DNA from 2 places in the Streptomyces sp. NPDC058092 genome. Region 2 is predicted to be linked to the other one. Evidence: riboswitches for the same ligand, from Rfam matches in the RefSeq annotation. Region 2 holds a riboswitch; the other holds the start of a gene.
What was found. Region 2 has a riboswitch for S-adenosylmethionine ahead of ACFVV1_RS31355 (aminotransferase class V-fold PLP-dependent enzyme). Riboswitches for the same ligand answer to the same signal wherever they lie in the genome.
Positions count from the first base shown of each region.

Region 1: another riboswitch for S-adenosylmethionine. It lies ahead of thrC (threonine synthase); the one in region 2 lies ahead of ACFVV1_RS31355 (aminotransferase class V-fold PLP-dependent enzyme).

Region 1 is NZ_JBHVSY010000012.1:60,015-67,017, forward strand. It holds gene ACFVV1_RS20930 (cold-shock protein) at 24-230, opposite strand; gene ACFVV1_RS20935 (MoaD/ThiS family protein) at 663-941, opposite strand; gene thrC (threonine synthase) at 972-2,273, opposite strand; SAM riboswitch class I at 2,291-2,455, opposite strand; gene ACFVV1_RS20945 (glucosyl-3-phosphoglycerate synthase) at 2,609-3,553, shown strand; gene ACFVV1_RS20950 (trehalose-6-phosphate synthase) at 3,616-5,007, shown strand; gene otsB (trehalose-phosphatase) at 5,013-5,891, opposite strand; gene ACFVV1_RS20960 (DUF3263 domain-containing protein) at 6,136-6,402, opposite strand; gene ACFVV1_RS20965 (ROK family protein) at 6,781-7,003, shown strand, end outside.
Region 2 is NZ_JBHVSY010000024.1:54,825-61,827, reverse strand. It holds gene ACFVV1_RS31375 (NYN domain-containing protein) at 1-1,079, opposite strand, end outside; gene ACFVV1_RS31370 (hypothetical protein) at 1,117-1,359, opposite strand; gene ACFVV1_RS31365 (rhomboid family intramembrane serine protease) at 1,521-2,273, shown strand; gene ACFVV1_RS31360 (Lrp/AsnC family transcriptional regulator) at 2,270-2,551, shown strand; gene ACFVV1_RS31355 (aminotransferase class V-fold PLP-dependent enzyme) at 2,633-4,045, opposite strand; SAM riboswitch class IV at 4,222-4,339, opposite strand; gene trpD (anthranilate phosphoribosyltransferase) at 4,423-5,487, opposite strand; gene ACFVV1_RS31345 (cytochrome bc complex cytochrome b subunit) at 5,611-7,003, opposite strand, start outside.

The DNA.
Region 1 (7,003 bases), on a different contig from region 2:
GTCGTTGGCCGACCGCGTCGAGCTCAGCCGACGGCGAGCTTGACCATGTCCGCCTGCGGCCCCTTCTGGCCCTGCGAGATCTCGAATTCAACTCGCTGACCCTCTTCGAGGGTGCGGTACCCGTCCATCTGGATCGCGCTGTAGTGGACGAAAACATCCGCACCACCGTCGACCGCGATGAAGCCGTACCCCTTCTCCGCGTTGAACCACTTGACGGTGCCCTGAGCCATGCCTAACTCCCCTATTACTGGCCCTTGCACAGGACCGCACTTCGCGGACCCGGGTCAGAACTCACCCTCCGACAGGAGAGGGTGCGTGCGCCGGAACGCGTCGACCGCGGCCGAATGTATCTGCCCAACTGCCCTCTGCAACAGGTCAATCGGACGAGAATTCTGGGCAGCACCGAACGCCCGAATATGAGGAATTCGTGGGATTCCAGGGCAAGTCGGGCCGGGCAAAGGCGACTTATGGCGCAAGGAGATCGAGTACTTTGGCTGCTTCTTGTCGTGACCGGGCGCATTCTCATATGCGGGCGGCACGGGCAGCTGGGGGGACTTCCCACACTGTACCGCGCTCAACCATGCAGAATTGCCCCCTCCGCTTCTCGCAGAGAGGGCAATTCCGATAACGCGGTGAAGCCGGCCCGGGATCCGGACGGGGGGTCAGCAGCCGCCCGCGACCGCCGGGATGATCGAGATGCCGGCGTCGTCCGGCGTGGCCGTCTCCAGGCCGCCCTCGAAACGCACGTCGTCGTCGTTGACGTACACGTTCACGAAGCGGCGCAGCTTGCCCTGGTCGTCCAGGACGCGGGCGGCGATGCCCGGGTGGTTCTGCTCCAGGGACTCGATGACCTGGGAGAGGGTCGAGCCCTCGGCCGGGACCTCGGCCTGGCCGCCCGTGTAGGTGCGGAGGATGGTGGGGATACGGACCTTGACGCTCATGGTGGGTGCCCTTCCTGCAGTCTCGGGTGGTCAGCTGGTGGCGAGTCCGGCGGCGCGGAACGCGTCCAGGCTCGGGCGGATCGTGGCGGTCGCCTGCGAGGTGGCGGCCACCGCGTCCAGGGTCTTGAGGCCGTCACCCGTGTTGAGGACGACGGTGGTCAGCGCCGGGTCGATCAGACCGGCCTCGATCAGCTTCTTCGTGACGCCGACCGTCACGCCGCCCGCCGTCTCCGCGAAGATGCCCTCGGTGCGGGCGAGGAGCTTGATCGCGTCGACGACCTGCTCGTCGTTGACGTCCTCCACCGCGCCGCCGGTGCGGCGGGCGATGTCCAGGACGTACGGGCCGTCGGCCGGGTTGCCGATCGCCAGCGACTTGGCGATGGTGTTCGGCTTCTGGGGCCGTACGACGTCGTGACCGGCCTTGAAGGCGGTGGAGACCGGGGAGCAGCCCTCGGCCTGGGCGCCGAAGATCTTGTACGGCCTGTCCTCGACCAGGCCCAGCTTGATCAGCTCCTGGAGACCCTTGTCGATCTTCGTGAGCTGCGAGCCGGACGCGATCGGGATGACGATCTGGTCGGGCAGCCGCCAGCCGAGCTGCTCGCAGATCTCGTACGCCAGGGTCTTGGAGCCCTCGCCGTAGTAGGGGCGCAGGTTGACGTTGACGAAGCCCCAGCCCTCGCCGAGCGGGTCGCCGATGAGCTCCGAGCAGAAGCGGTTGACGTCGTCGTAGTTGCCCTCGATGCCGACCAGCTCACCGCCGTACACCGCGGCCATGACGACCTTGCCCTGCTCCAGGTCGTGCGGGATGAACACGCAGGAGCGCAAACCGGCGCGGGCGGCGGCGGCACCCACCGCACCGGCGAGGTTGCCGGTGGAGGAGCAGGAGAGGGTGGTGTAACCGAAGGCGCGGGCGGCCTCGACGGCGATGGCGACGACGCGGTCCTTGAAGGAGTGCGTCGGGTTGCCGGAGTCGTCCTTGACGTACAGACCGCCGGTGACGCCCAGCTCACGGGCGAGGTTGTCGGCCTTGACCAGCTTGGTGAAGCCGGGGTTGATGTTGGGCTTGTCCGCGACATCGGCGGGGACCGGCAGCAGCGGCGCGTAACGCCAGATGTTGTCGGGTCCGGCCTCGATGCGCTTCTTCAGCTCGTCGGGGGAGCCGCTCGGCAGGTCGTACGCCACTTCGAGCGGCCCGAAACAGGACGCGCAGGCGAAAATGGGACCGAGTTCGAAACGCTCGCCGCACTCGCGGCAGGAAAGCGCCGCGGCGGGACCCAGATCGACAACCTCGGCGGAAGAGTCGGTGCTTACTGCAACAGTCTGCGCAGCCATGGAGGCGAGGCCCTTTCTCCTCATCTTCCTCGCGGCGCATTTCGCCACGAGACGGAATTGGCACCTTCCCCACCTGACCTCGCGGAGTGGGGTCTCCCCTGTTCGAGCGAAGCCGAGAACAAGGGGATGGGAGGGTTGCCGGGACTTCAACGGGCCGTTCCCTCAGTCCCTCTGGATGAGCGCTATGGCGCTGGATCTTCGATCCAGGCGTTTATTGGCGGACCGACCCCGACATGCGACGGCCGTCCGCGTTGTTCAAGACTGTAACCGAAGCACCGGACGGTCGAGATAGTCGTCCGAACCGCGAGATGGATCACATACAGGGAGTATCGACCGTGCTGGAAGAGGTCGAAAGCTGGCTGGCCAGGCGTTCCTGGTCGGTCGCCGACCGCCCGCTGGACCGGCTCCTCGCCGCCAAGGAACGGGGTCGTGGAAGCGTGAGTGTGGTGCTGCCCGCGCTGAACGAGGAGGCGACGGTCGGTGCGATCGTCGCGACGATCCGGCGCGAGCTGATGGAGAAGGTCCAGCTGGTCGACGAGCTCGTGGTGATCGATTCCGGTTCCACGGACGCCACCGCGAAGGTGGCCCGGGAGGCCGGCGCGCGGGTGGTGCACCGGGACGACATACTGCCCCGGATACCCGCCGTGCCCGGCAAGGGCGAGGTGCTCTGGCGGTCGCTCCTGGTGACCGGCGGGGACATCGTCTGCTTCGTCGACGCCGACCTGAAGGAATTCTCGGCCGACTTCGTCTCCGGCATCGTCGGCCCGCTGCTGACCGATCCGGACGTCCGGTTCGTCAAGGCGATGTACGACCGCCCGCTCGGTGACACGGCAGGTCAGGGTGGTCGCGTCACCGAGCTGGTGGCCCGTCCGCTGCTCAATCTGCACTGGCCGCAGCTGGCCGGCTTCGTCCAGCCGCTGGGCGGCGAGTACGCCGTACGCCGCTCCCTCCTCGAACAGCTGCCCTTCCCCGTCGGGTACGGAGTGGAGCTGGGCCTCCTGGTCGACGCGCTGCACACCGTGGGTCTGGACGCGCTGGCCCAGGTCGACGTGGGAGTGCGCAAGCACCGCCACCAGGACGGGCAGGCGCTCGGCCGGATGGCGGCGGCGATCTACCGGACCGCGCAACTCCGGCTGTCCCGCGGGCACCTGGTACGGCCGTCGCTCACCCAGTTCGAGCGCGGTGAGGACGGTTTCGTACCGCGCACCCATGCCGTGGACACCGAGGAGCGGCCTCCGATGCGTGAGATCGAGGAGTACGTTTCGCGCCGCGCGGCCTGACGCGGCCCGACTTCGCACGTTTGCACGTTTGGACGGTTCGTGATCTGGCTAGATTCCGCAACATGGTCTCCGAGCACGAAGCCCAGTCCGCCGCCCAGGTCCTCGTCGCGTCCAACCGTGGCCCGGTGTCGTACACCCTGGGCACGGACGGATCACTCGACGCGAAGCGGGGCGGCGGCGGGCTCGTCTCCGGGCTGAGCGCCGTCAAGGACAAGCTGTGGGTGTGCGCCGCGCTCGGTGACGGGGACCGGGAGGCGGTCCGGCGCGGGGTCGGTGAGCCCGGCGTACGGATGCTCGACATCGACGCGGCCGTCCACGCGGACGCGTACAACGGCATTGCGAATTCGGTGCTCTGGTTCGTCCACCACATGCTGTACCAGACCCCGCTGGAGCCGGTCTTCGACGCGGAGTTCCGAAGGCGGTGGGCGTCGTTCGAGACGTACAACCGGGCCTTCGCCGAGGCGCTCGCCGAGGAGGCGGGCCCCGGGGCGGCGGTGCTGGTGCAGGACTACCACCTGGCGCTGGTGCCCGGCATGCTCCGCGGTCTCCGCCCCGACCTGCGGATCGGCCATTTCTCGCACACCCCGTGGGCGCCCGTCGACTACTTCCGCCTGCTCCCCGACGACATCGCCGAGCAGCTGCTGCACGGCATCCTGGGCGCCGACCGGGCGGCCTTCCTGACCCGGCGCTGGGCGGACGCCTTCATCGGCTGCTGCACGGAGCTCCTGGGCGGCACCGGGCGGACCAGGATCGGGGTGCACGGGCTCGGCGCGGACGCCGAATTCCTGCGCCGGCGCGCGCACGAGGCGGACGTGGAGGAGCGGATGGCGGCGCTGCGGGAGCAGATCGGCCCCGGGCGGAGGACGATCGTACGAGTGGACCGGACGGAACTGTCCAAGAACATCGTGCGCGGGCTGTTCGCCTACCGCGAGCTGCTCGAAGAGCGGCCCGAATGGCGCGAGCGGGTCGTCCATGTCGCCTTCGCGTACCCCTCGCGGCAGGACCTGGCGGTGTACCGCGACTACACGGCCGAGGTGCGGCAGGTCGCCGACGACATCAACGCCGCGTACGGCACGGCGGGCTGGACGCCGGTCGTGCTCCACGTCAAGGACGACTTCGCCCGCTCGCTCGCCGCGTACCGGCTGGCCGACGTGGCGCTCGTCAACCCGATCCGCGACGGCATGAACCTGGTCGCCAAGGAGGTCCCGGTGGTCTCCGACCACGGCTGCGCGCTGGTGCTGTCGCGGGAGGCGGGTGCGTACGAGGAGCTGGGCAGCGACGCGGTCGTCGTGAACCCGTACGACGTGTCCGCGACGGCCGCGGCGCTGCACGAGGCGCTCACCATGGCGGACGACGAACGGGCGGCCCGCACGGAACGGCTGGCCGCGGCGGCGGTGGCGCTCCCGCCGCAGCAGTGGTTCCTCGATCAGCTGGACGCGCTGCGGCGGGAGTGAGCCGGTCAGATCCGTTCGGCCAGGGCCGCCAGGAAGCCGATGACGGCTCCGGGGCCGTTCAGCAGCAGATCCGCGCGTTCGGCCAGTTCGGGCACTTCGGCGCTGCCGCTGCAGACCAGCAGGCCCGGGATGCCGTCGGGGCCCTCGGTGCGGAGCTTCTCCACGGCGGCGTACGCGGCGAGGTCGCCCAGGTCGTCGCCCGCGTACAGGACGGACTCCGCGTCGGTCTCCCGTACGTACTGTGCGAGCGCCACGCCCTTGTCCATGCCCGGCGGGCGCAACTCCAGGACCAGGCGGCCCGGTTCGACGATCAGCCCGTGCCGGGCGGCGAGCTCGCCGAGGGGTTCGCGCAGGGCGTCGAACGCGGCCTGCGGGTCGGTGGCGCGGCGGGTGTGGACGGCGAGCGCCTGGCCCTTCTCCTCGATCCAGGTGCCGTGCCACGCGTCGAACCGGTCGAGCACGCCCGGGAGTTCGGCGCGGACCGCGGCGACGCCGGGGTGCGGGGCGGGGGTGCGGACGGTGCCGGACACGGCGTCCCAGCGTTCGGTGCCGTAGTGGCCGAGGACGACGAGGTGGTCCAGTCCCCGCACTCCGGCGAAGCCGCCGTGCCGGACCGCGACGCCGGCCGGGCGTCCGGTGATCACGGCGATGGACGCCACTTTCGGGGCGAGCGCGACGAGCGCGTCGACGGCGCCGGGGTGGGCGCGGGCCTGCTCCGGGTCCGGGACGATGTCGGCGAGGGTGCCGTCGAAGTCGAGCGCGATGACGGCGCGGTCGGGGCGCGCGAGGATCGCGGCGAGGGCTTCTCGGCCGGGTGGGGTGGTGGGGGCGGGGAGCTCGGACGGGGATTCGCTCGGCGTGGGTGCGTGCGGGTTGCTGCCCATGGGGCGAGCCTATAGCGGGGTGCCGGGGTTGGGGGTGCACAGCGGGAGGCCAGGGGTGGGGCGCCTGCGGAGGGCGTTCCCGGGGCGGAGTCCCGGTCAGCTCCGACCAGGAGTGGGGCGCCCGGGGGGCGCCCTGCGGGCGTTCCCGGGGCGGAGAGCCACGGTCAGCGCCACCCCCGGTCAGCGCCGTCCCCGGTCAGCGCCGTCCCCGGTCAGCGCCGTCCCCGGTCAGCGCCGTCCCCGGTCAGCGCCGTCCCCGCCTCGCCTCCCGTACCCGGCGCAGGCGGTTCACCGTCACCGGGTCCGTCTCCAGGGCGCGGCGGTCGTCGAGGAGGGCGTTCAGCAACTGGTAGTAGCGCGTGGGCGAGATGCCGAGCTGTTCGCGAATCGCGCGGTCCTTCGCCCCGGGCCCGGCCCACGACTGCCGCTCGACGGCGAGCACGGCACGGTCCCGGTCGGAGAGGCCGCCGGGGCTGTCCGTGGCGTCGGGGCCATTCGGGGGGGTGGTCATATCAGCCAACATATCGCCCGGCCGAAGGGCCGCCACCGGGTCGCCCGTTGCTCCGCGTCCTGCGCTGCTCCGCGTCCTCCGCCGCCGACGACTCCCGTGCGATCCGGCCGAGCACGCTCTCGGGGCTGCCGCCCGGCTCGACCGCCTTGCCGATGCCTCTCCCGGACGATCTCCGAAGGTCTGCACCATCGGGGTATGGCTTTCGCACCGCGTCACCGGATCGGTGTCCGGTCGGCGTCGATGAGGCGGTGGTCACGGCCGAGCGGTGGACGTCACCCAGAGCCATGGGCAGCCCGTCGGCCCCGATTTTGTATGGATGCGCAACAAACCCCAATAGTGGACTAGACCTTTTTGATTCCTCGGGCGAAACTGTTTCCCGTGAAACACGTCATCGCCCTCGATGTGGGCGGCACCGGAATGAAGGCCGCACTGGTCGGGGTCGACGGCACCCTGCTGTACGAGGCGCGGCGGGCAACCGGCAGAGAGCGCGGCCCCGACGCCGTCGTGGAGTCGATCCTCGCTTTCGCCGCGGACCTGCGGGCGTACGGCAAGGAGCACTTCGGCGAGAGCGCCGTCGCGGCCGGTGTCGCCGTGCCCGGCA
Region 2 (7,003 bases):
AGACCGCCCAGCAGCCGCAACCGCTGCTTCTCCAGCGGCAACTGCGGATAACCGGTCTTGGTGACGTTGTAGCCGTCCACGATCAAATGCGCCTGCGGCAGCGCGAGCAACTGGTCGAGCAGGGCCGGATCGGTCTCCGAAAGCGCCCTGGCCGCGATGTCCTTGGGCGACATCCTGCCGGGCTCGACCGCGTCGACACTGTCCGCGGGGCGGATCGAGGAGGGCGGCAGGGCCAGTTCGCGACGGAGCCCACTGGCCGCGTCGAGCACCGTGTCCAGCAGCAGCCGCAGCCGCATGTCCTCGACCGAACGGCCTTCCCTGGCGGCCCTGCGACCTGCCTCGACGGCCGCCTCGGCTTCACCGAGCCGCGCCTTGAGCCGGCGGGTCTCGCTCTCGGCCGCGGAGACCTGGGCGGCCGCCTCGGACCGTGCGGCGTCGGCCTCGGCCCGGCTGCGGCGCAGCGCGGCCTCGCCGCGCCTGACCTCGTTGACGGCGCTGCGCAGTTTGCGCTGGAGGGAATCGGCCTCCTTGCGGACCGCGTCCAGCTCGCTGCGGAGCCGTTCGGTCTCGCTCTTCGTCTGGGAGCGGGCGTGCGCGAGTTCCTCGCGCAGCCGTTCCAGTTCGCGGCGGCTCTCCTCGTCGGCGCGCTCGGCGTCGGCCCGCTGGGCCTCCTCGCCCGCGGCGGCGACCAGCTTCACCCAGCCCGCCGGGCGCAGCACGTAGGCAGCGGCGGCCACATCGACGGGGTCCGCGGCGGCAGGCGGCGAACCGGCCTCCAGCGCGGCGGTCAGCTCCGGCTGCCCCTCCTTGAGCCGTTCACCGATGCGCTGACGGAACAGCGCGTCCCCCTCCAGGGCGGCCGCCATCGCGTTCCCGGCGAACTTGGCGCGCCGGGTCGGGGTGAAGCGGGCGTACTGTCTCAGCTGGGCGGGGAGTTCGGTGACCGTCAGGCCGCCGAACGCGTCCGAGACCAGCGCGACGACCCGTCGCCGTACAGCTTCGGGCAGCGGGCGGTCGAGCGCCTCGACGGCGTCGCCGGCCGCCTCGGCCGGCTCTGCGCCGCTAGCGGGCTGCTCCACCATCCGTCACCCCAAATTGTCTGTACGCGCGCCTCCGTCAGGAGTCGGCACCCGGCCTGGCCACCAGTTCGATCTGATCCACCGCATTGCACCAACGGCAGCGCACCGACTCGATGGTCTCACTGACCACCTCACGTTCCTCGACGGTGGACTCCCCGGCCAGGTCGAGATGGACGTACTCGACGACCTTGGAGGAGCGCGTCACGTCGAAGCGCGTCAGATTTCCGCAGAGCGTGCAACGCCAGCGGGTCCCGTCCGTCGGCTGGGGAACCGTCGTCATCGTGCGTCCTCTTTCGTCGAGCCTCGTGCTGCCTGCTTCAAGGATCTCGCGGTGCGCCGTCGAACTGCGGATGTCCTCTCGTAACCCTACGGCCTCGGTGTGTCCCCAAGACACGGCGAGGCGGTCTGTCCCGTTCCCTCCGCTTGCGTCATGCTCTGTTCATGATCGATCGGCGTGCCGCGGCCGGCAGATTGACCAGCGGGCTCCTACGGACGGTCACCTCGGGCGGACCGTCGGTGGCCCATGCCCTGATCGCCCTGTGCTGTCTGGTCTTCCTGATCAGCCCGCTCTCCGGCTTCAACTCGTCCTACGGCACCGCCGACGCCCTGCTCGCCGCCCAGGCCGGGTACTTCGAACGCTGGGGCGTGATCCCGAGCGAGCTGTGGGACGGCTCCGCACGCGCCCTGCTCACCCCGCTCACCGCCCTCTTCGTTCACGGCAGCTGGCTGCATCTGCTCGGCAACATGCTCTTCCTGTACGTGTTCGGGGCGATGACCGAGGAGCGCATGGGCCGTACCGAGTTCACCTTCTTCTACGTCGCCTGCGGCTATCTCGCCCTGGTCGCCTACGCCGCCGCGCACGCCACGTCCGACGAGACGCTCGTCGGCGCGTCGGGGGCGATCTCGGCGGTGCTCGGGGCGTTCCTCTATCTGTTCCCCAGGGCCCGGGTCACCAGCCTGTTCCCGTTCCTCTTCTTCCTGCCGCTGCGCTTCCCCGCCTGGATCGTGCTGATCTTCTGGTTCGCCCTGCAGTGGCTGGCGGTCCGGAGCGCGGGCAGCGGGGGGCCCGGCGTGGCCTATCTGGCCCATGTGGTCGGCTTCGCCCTCGGCTTTCTCTACGCCTGGGGGCGTTACCGGCGTACGGATAGAGTGAAGACTCCAGCCAGGGCCACCGAGGGAGAAAGCCAGCCGTGATCACCGCGATCGTGCTCATCAAAACCAGCGTGGACCGGATTCCCGAGATCGCCGAAGCCATCGCCGCACTGGACAGCGTCAGCGAGGTCTTCTCGGTCACCGGTACGTACGACCTGATCGCCATGGTCCGGGTGGCCAAGCACGACGATCTGGCGGACGTCATCCCCGGCCGGATCAGCAAGATCCCCGGCGTCGAGGCCACCGACACGCATGTGGCGTTCCGTACGTACTCGCAGCATGACCTGGAGGCCGCCTTCGCCATCGGCCTCGACGCGTAGGTACGCCCCCGTATTACGGCGTAATACTCCGGCGGGGGACGGGCTCGGACGCCCGTCCCTCGCCGAAGTGTTACGTGGCCGTCAGAGCTGCGCCGTGCCCCGGTCCGGGACGCAGCGGCCGTCCTCGGTGCGGTACTTCCACTGGGCACCCTCGCTCACCAGCTCCTTGACCGCGCGGACGAACCGCTCGATGTGCTCGTCCGGCGTGCCGGCCCCGAAGCTCACCCGGATCGCGTTGAGCAAGGGGGTCCCCACGGTCGGGTTCGTTCGAGACCGGGGGAGCTCGCCCGGCTCGGCCTCGGGCGCGCCGCACTCGCCGGCCTCCTGCGGGTCGCTGCCCAGCAGGGTGCGGACCAGCGGGTGTGCGCAGAACAGTCCGTCGCGGACCCCGATGCCGTACTCGGCGGAGAGCGCGGCGGCGAAGTGCGAGCTGTTCCAGCCCTCCACCACGAAGGAGATGACGCCGACCCTCGGGGCGTCGTCACCGAACAGCGAGAGCACCTTGACCTCGGGGACCTCCGCGAGACCGGTCCGGACCGCGCTGACGAGGTGCTGCTCCCGGGCGACCAGGTCGTCGAAGCCGGCCTCGGTGAGCGCCTTGCAGGCGGAGGCGATGGAGTACACGCCGATGACGTTGGGGGAACCGGCCTCGTGGCGGGCGGCGGTGGTGTGCCACTCGACGTCCACTCCGCCGTCGCCGCGCCGGGCGACCCTGCGCGAGGCGCCGCCGCCGGCCAGGTACGGCTCGGCGTCCCGCAGCCAGTCGGCCCGGCCCGCGAGCACGCCCGAGCCGAACGGCGCGTACAGCTTGTGCCCGGAGAAGGCGACCCAGTCGACGTCCAGGTCCGTGATGTCGACGGGGTGGTGCGGGGCGAGCTGCGCGGCGTCCAGCACGATCCGGGCACCGTGCGCGTGCGCGGCGGCCGCCAGCTCCTTCACCGGCCACAGTTCACCTGTGACGTTGGAGGCGCCGGTGACACAGACCAGCGCGGGGCCGTAGGGGTCACGGCCGGCGAGCGCCCGCTCCAGCGTCTCGACGGCCCGGGCCGGGGTGCGCGGGGCGTTCAGGTAGGTCACCCGGGCGTCGCGCCAGGGCAGCAGCGAGGCGTGGTGCTCGGTCTCGTACACGAAGACCTGGCAGTCGGCGGGGATGACGGCGGCCAGCAGGTTGAGGGAGTCGGTGGTCGACCGGGTGAAGATCACCTGGTCCTCGGCGCGGCACCCGAGGAACTCCGCGACCGTCGCGCGGCTGTTCTCGAAGAGGTCCGTGGAGAGCTGCGAGAGGTACCCGGCACCGCGGTGGACGCTGCCGTAGTACGGGGCGTACGCGGCGACGTCGTCCCAGACGCGCTGCAGGGCGGGGGCGCTGGCGGCGTAGTCGAGAGCGGCGTACGTGACCTCACCACCCGTGACGAGCGGAACCGTTACATCCTTGCCCAGAACCGGCAGAGGGGTACAAAGCGACTGGTCGGCGGCAGCGGTGAAGACAGACATGGCGAACTCCCGTAACAGGCAGGCGAATCGCGTGCGCCGGCGGATACGCGGCAGCGCAGCGGAAAGAGAAAAAAAGGGGTGCGGAGGAGGGCCGGGAAGCCCTATCGCATTCGCTTGCTCACAAGAGACTCCCTGGGGACCAGGACCCCGGGGGTTGGCATTCACAGATGCCGAGGGGCCCGCGCTTGCCGCAGACCTCGCTGCCTACGGCCTGGTCTTCACCCGGGGCACCCCGCCACGGACGGAGGGTTGCCGGACAGCGGGCCGGGGCCGTAGTCGCTGTCACTCATGACCTGCGCAGCATCTTGCCATACGTGCGTCGACCCGCAAGGCGCGGTCCAGGATCCGGACCGCGCCCCGCGTCACCTTCCGTCCGCTCAGGCGTTGCTGACCGCCACCCAGCGCTCCAGCGCCTGCCGGGCCGCCCCCGAGTCGATGGACTCGGCCGCCTTCGCGATACCGGCGGCGATCTGCTCGTTGAGTGTGCCGTCCGTCGGGTCCAGGGCCACCAGCGCCGCCGCGGAGTTGAGCAGCACGGCCTCCCGCGCCGGCCCGTGCTCGCCTGCCAGCACCCGGCGGGCCACGTCCGCGTTGTACGAGGGGTCGCCGCCGCGGAGCGCCTGTGGCGGCACCAGGTCCAGGCCGACGTCGCGCGGGTCGAACGCCTCCTCGCGCACCGATCCGTCCCGGACCACCCAGACGCGCGAGGTCGCGGTCGTCGTCAGCTCGTCCAGGCCGTCGTCGCCGCGGAAGACCAGCGACGAATTGCCGCGCTCGGCGAGGACACCGGCGACGATGGGCGCCATCCGCAGGTCGGCGACGCCGATGGCCTGGGAGCGCACCTTCGCCGGGTTGGTGAGCGGCCCCAGGATGTTGAACGTCGTCGGGGCACCGAGTTCCTTGCGGGCCCTGGCCACGTACCGCAGAGCGGGGTGGAACTTCACCGCGAAGCAGAGGGTGATGCCCGCTTCCTCGGCGACCTCGACGACCCGCTGCGCGCTGAGGTCCAGATTGACGCCGAGCTTCTCCAGCACGTCGGAGGAACCGCTCGCCGACGAGGACGCGCGGTTGCCGTGCTTGACGACCTTGGCGCCGGTGCCCGCGATGACGATCGCCGACATCGTGGAGATGTTGACCGTCTTGGCGAGGTCGCCGCCGGTGCCGACGATGTCGACCGTACGGCCGGGTACGTGGATGGTGTGGGCGTGCTCGTACATCGCGCGCACCAGCCCGGACACCTCCTCGACCGTCTCGCCCTTGGCGCGCAGGGCCACCGCGAAACCGGCGATCTGCACATCGCTCGCCTCACCGCTCATGATGCGGTCCATCGCCCACGCGGTGTCGTCCGCGGTCAGGTTCTCGCCACGCAGCAGCGGGTTCAGCAGGCCGGGCCAGGAACGGTCCGCCACGCTGTCGCCGCCGACCGGGGTCACAACGTTCATGGTCCGCTCCTGGGGTCCACAGCCGATAAAAGGGATAGCCCCACCCTATCGAGGGCCGGGGACAGCGAAGAGCCCCGTCCATCGGATGGACGGGGCTCCTGCTGTGGCGATCAGTTCAGACGATCAGTGGTGACCGTGGCCGCTGGTGATCTCCTTGTACTCCTCGACGGTGGGCTTGGCGATCTGGTTGTCCTCGCCGTAGTAACCCTTGCTGAGCTTGGCACGCAGCTTCTGCAGGACGGACACCTTGCGCTCGACACCGTTCTCGTCGACCGTCGGGCCGATCTCGGCCGGCTTGTACTGCTCGTGCGCGGTGAGCGTGTGCAGCTGCTCGGGGCCGAGCGGCTCGTGGATCTCGACGAACTCACCGTGCGGCAGGCGCTTGATCATGCCGGACTCGCGCCCGTGCAGCACCTTCTCCTTGTCACGGCGCTGGAGGCCGAGGCAGATCCGCCGGGTGGCGATGAACGTGAGGACCGGGCCCACGAAGATGAAGATCCGGACGAACCAGGAAATGGCGTTCAGCGACAGGTGGAAGTGCGTGGCCCACAGGTCGTTGCCACCGCCGACGAAGACGATGAAGTACAGGGTGATCCAGGCGACACCGAAGGCCGTCCGGGTCGGGGCGTTGCGCGGGCGGTCCAGGATGTGGTGCTCGCGCTTGTCCCCGGTGATCCAGGACTCGATGAACGGGTAGACCGCGATGATCGCGAGCACCAGTCCGAAGGCCATCAGCGGGATGAACACACCCAGGACGAGCGTGTGACCCCAGAGGTTGATCTCCCAGCCGGGCATCACTCGGATCAGACCCTCGGCGAAGCCCATGTACCAGTCGGGCTGGGCGCCGGTGGACACCTGGTCCGGGCGGTACGGGCCGATGGCCCAGATCGGGTTGATCGAGGCGATGGCCGCGATGACGGCGATGATGCCGAAGACCAGGAAGAAGAAGCCACCGGCCTTCGCCATGTACACCGGCAACAGCGGCATGCCGACGACGTTCCTGTTGGTGCGGCCGGGACCCGCGAACTGCGTGTGCTTGTGGTAGAAGACCAGGATCAGGTGCGCCACCAGCAGGCCGAGCATGATGCCCGGCAGCAGCAGGATGTGGATCGAGTAGAACCGGCCGACGAAGTCGTGGCCGGGGAACTCGCCGCCGAACATGAACATCGAGATGTACGTGCCGACGACCGGCATCGACAGGATCGCGCCCTGGGTGAAGCGGACACCCGTACCGGACAGCAGGTCGTCCGGGAGCGAGTAGCCGGTGAAGCCCGTGAACATACCCAGCACGAACAGCAGGAAGCCGAACAACCAGTTGACCTCACGCGGCTTGCGGAACGCACCCGTGAAGAAGACGCGCATCATGTGCACGAACATGCCGGCCAGGAAGATCAGCGCGGCCCAGTGGTGGATCTGGCGAACCAGCAGGCCACCACGGACGTCGAAGCTGATGTCCAGTGTCGAGGCGTAGGCCTCGGACATCTTGATGCCCTGCATCGGCTCGTACGAGCCGTGG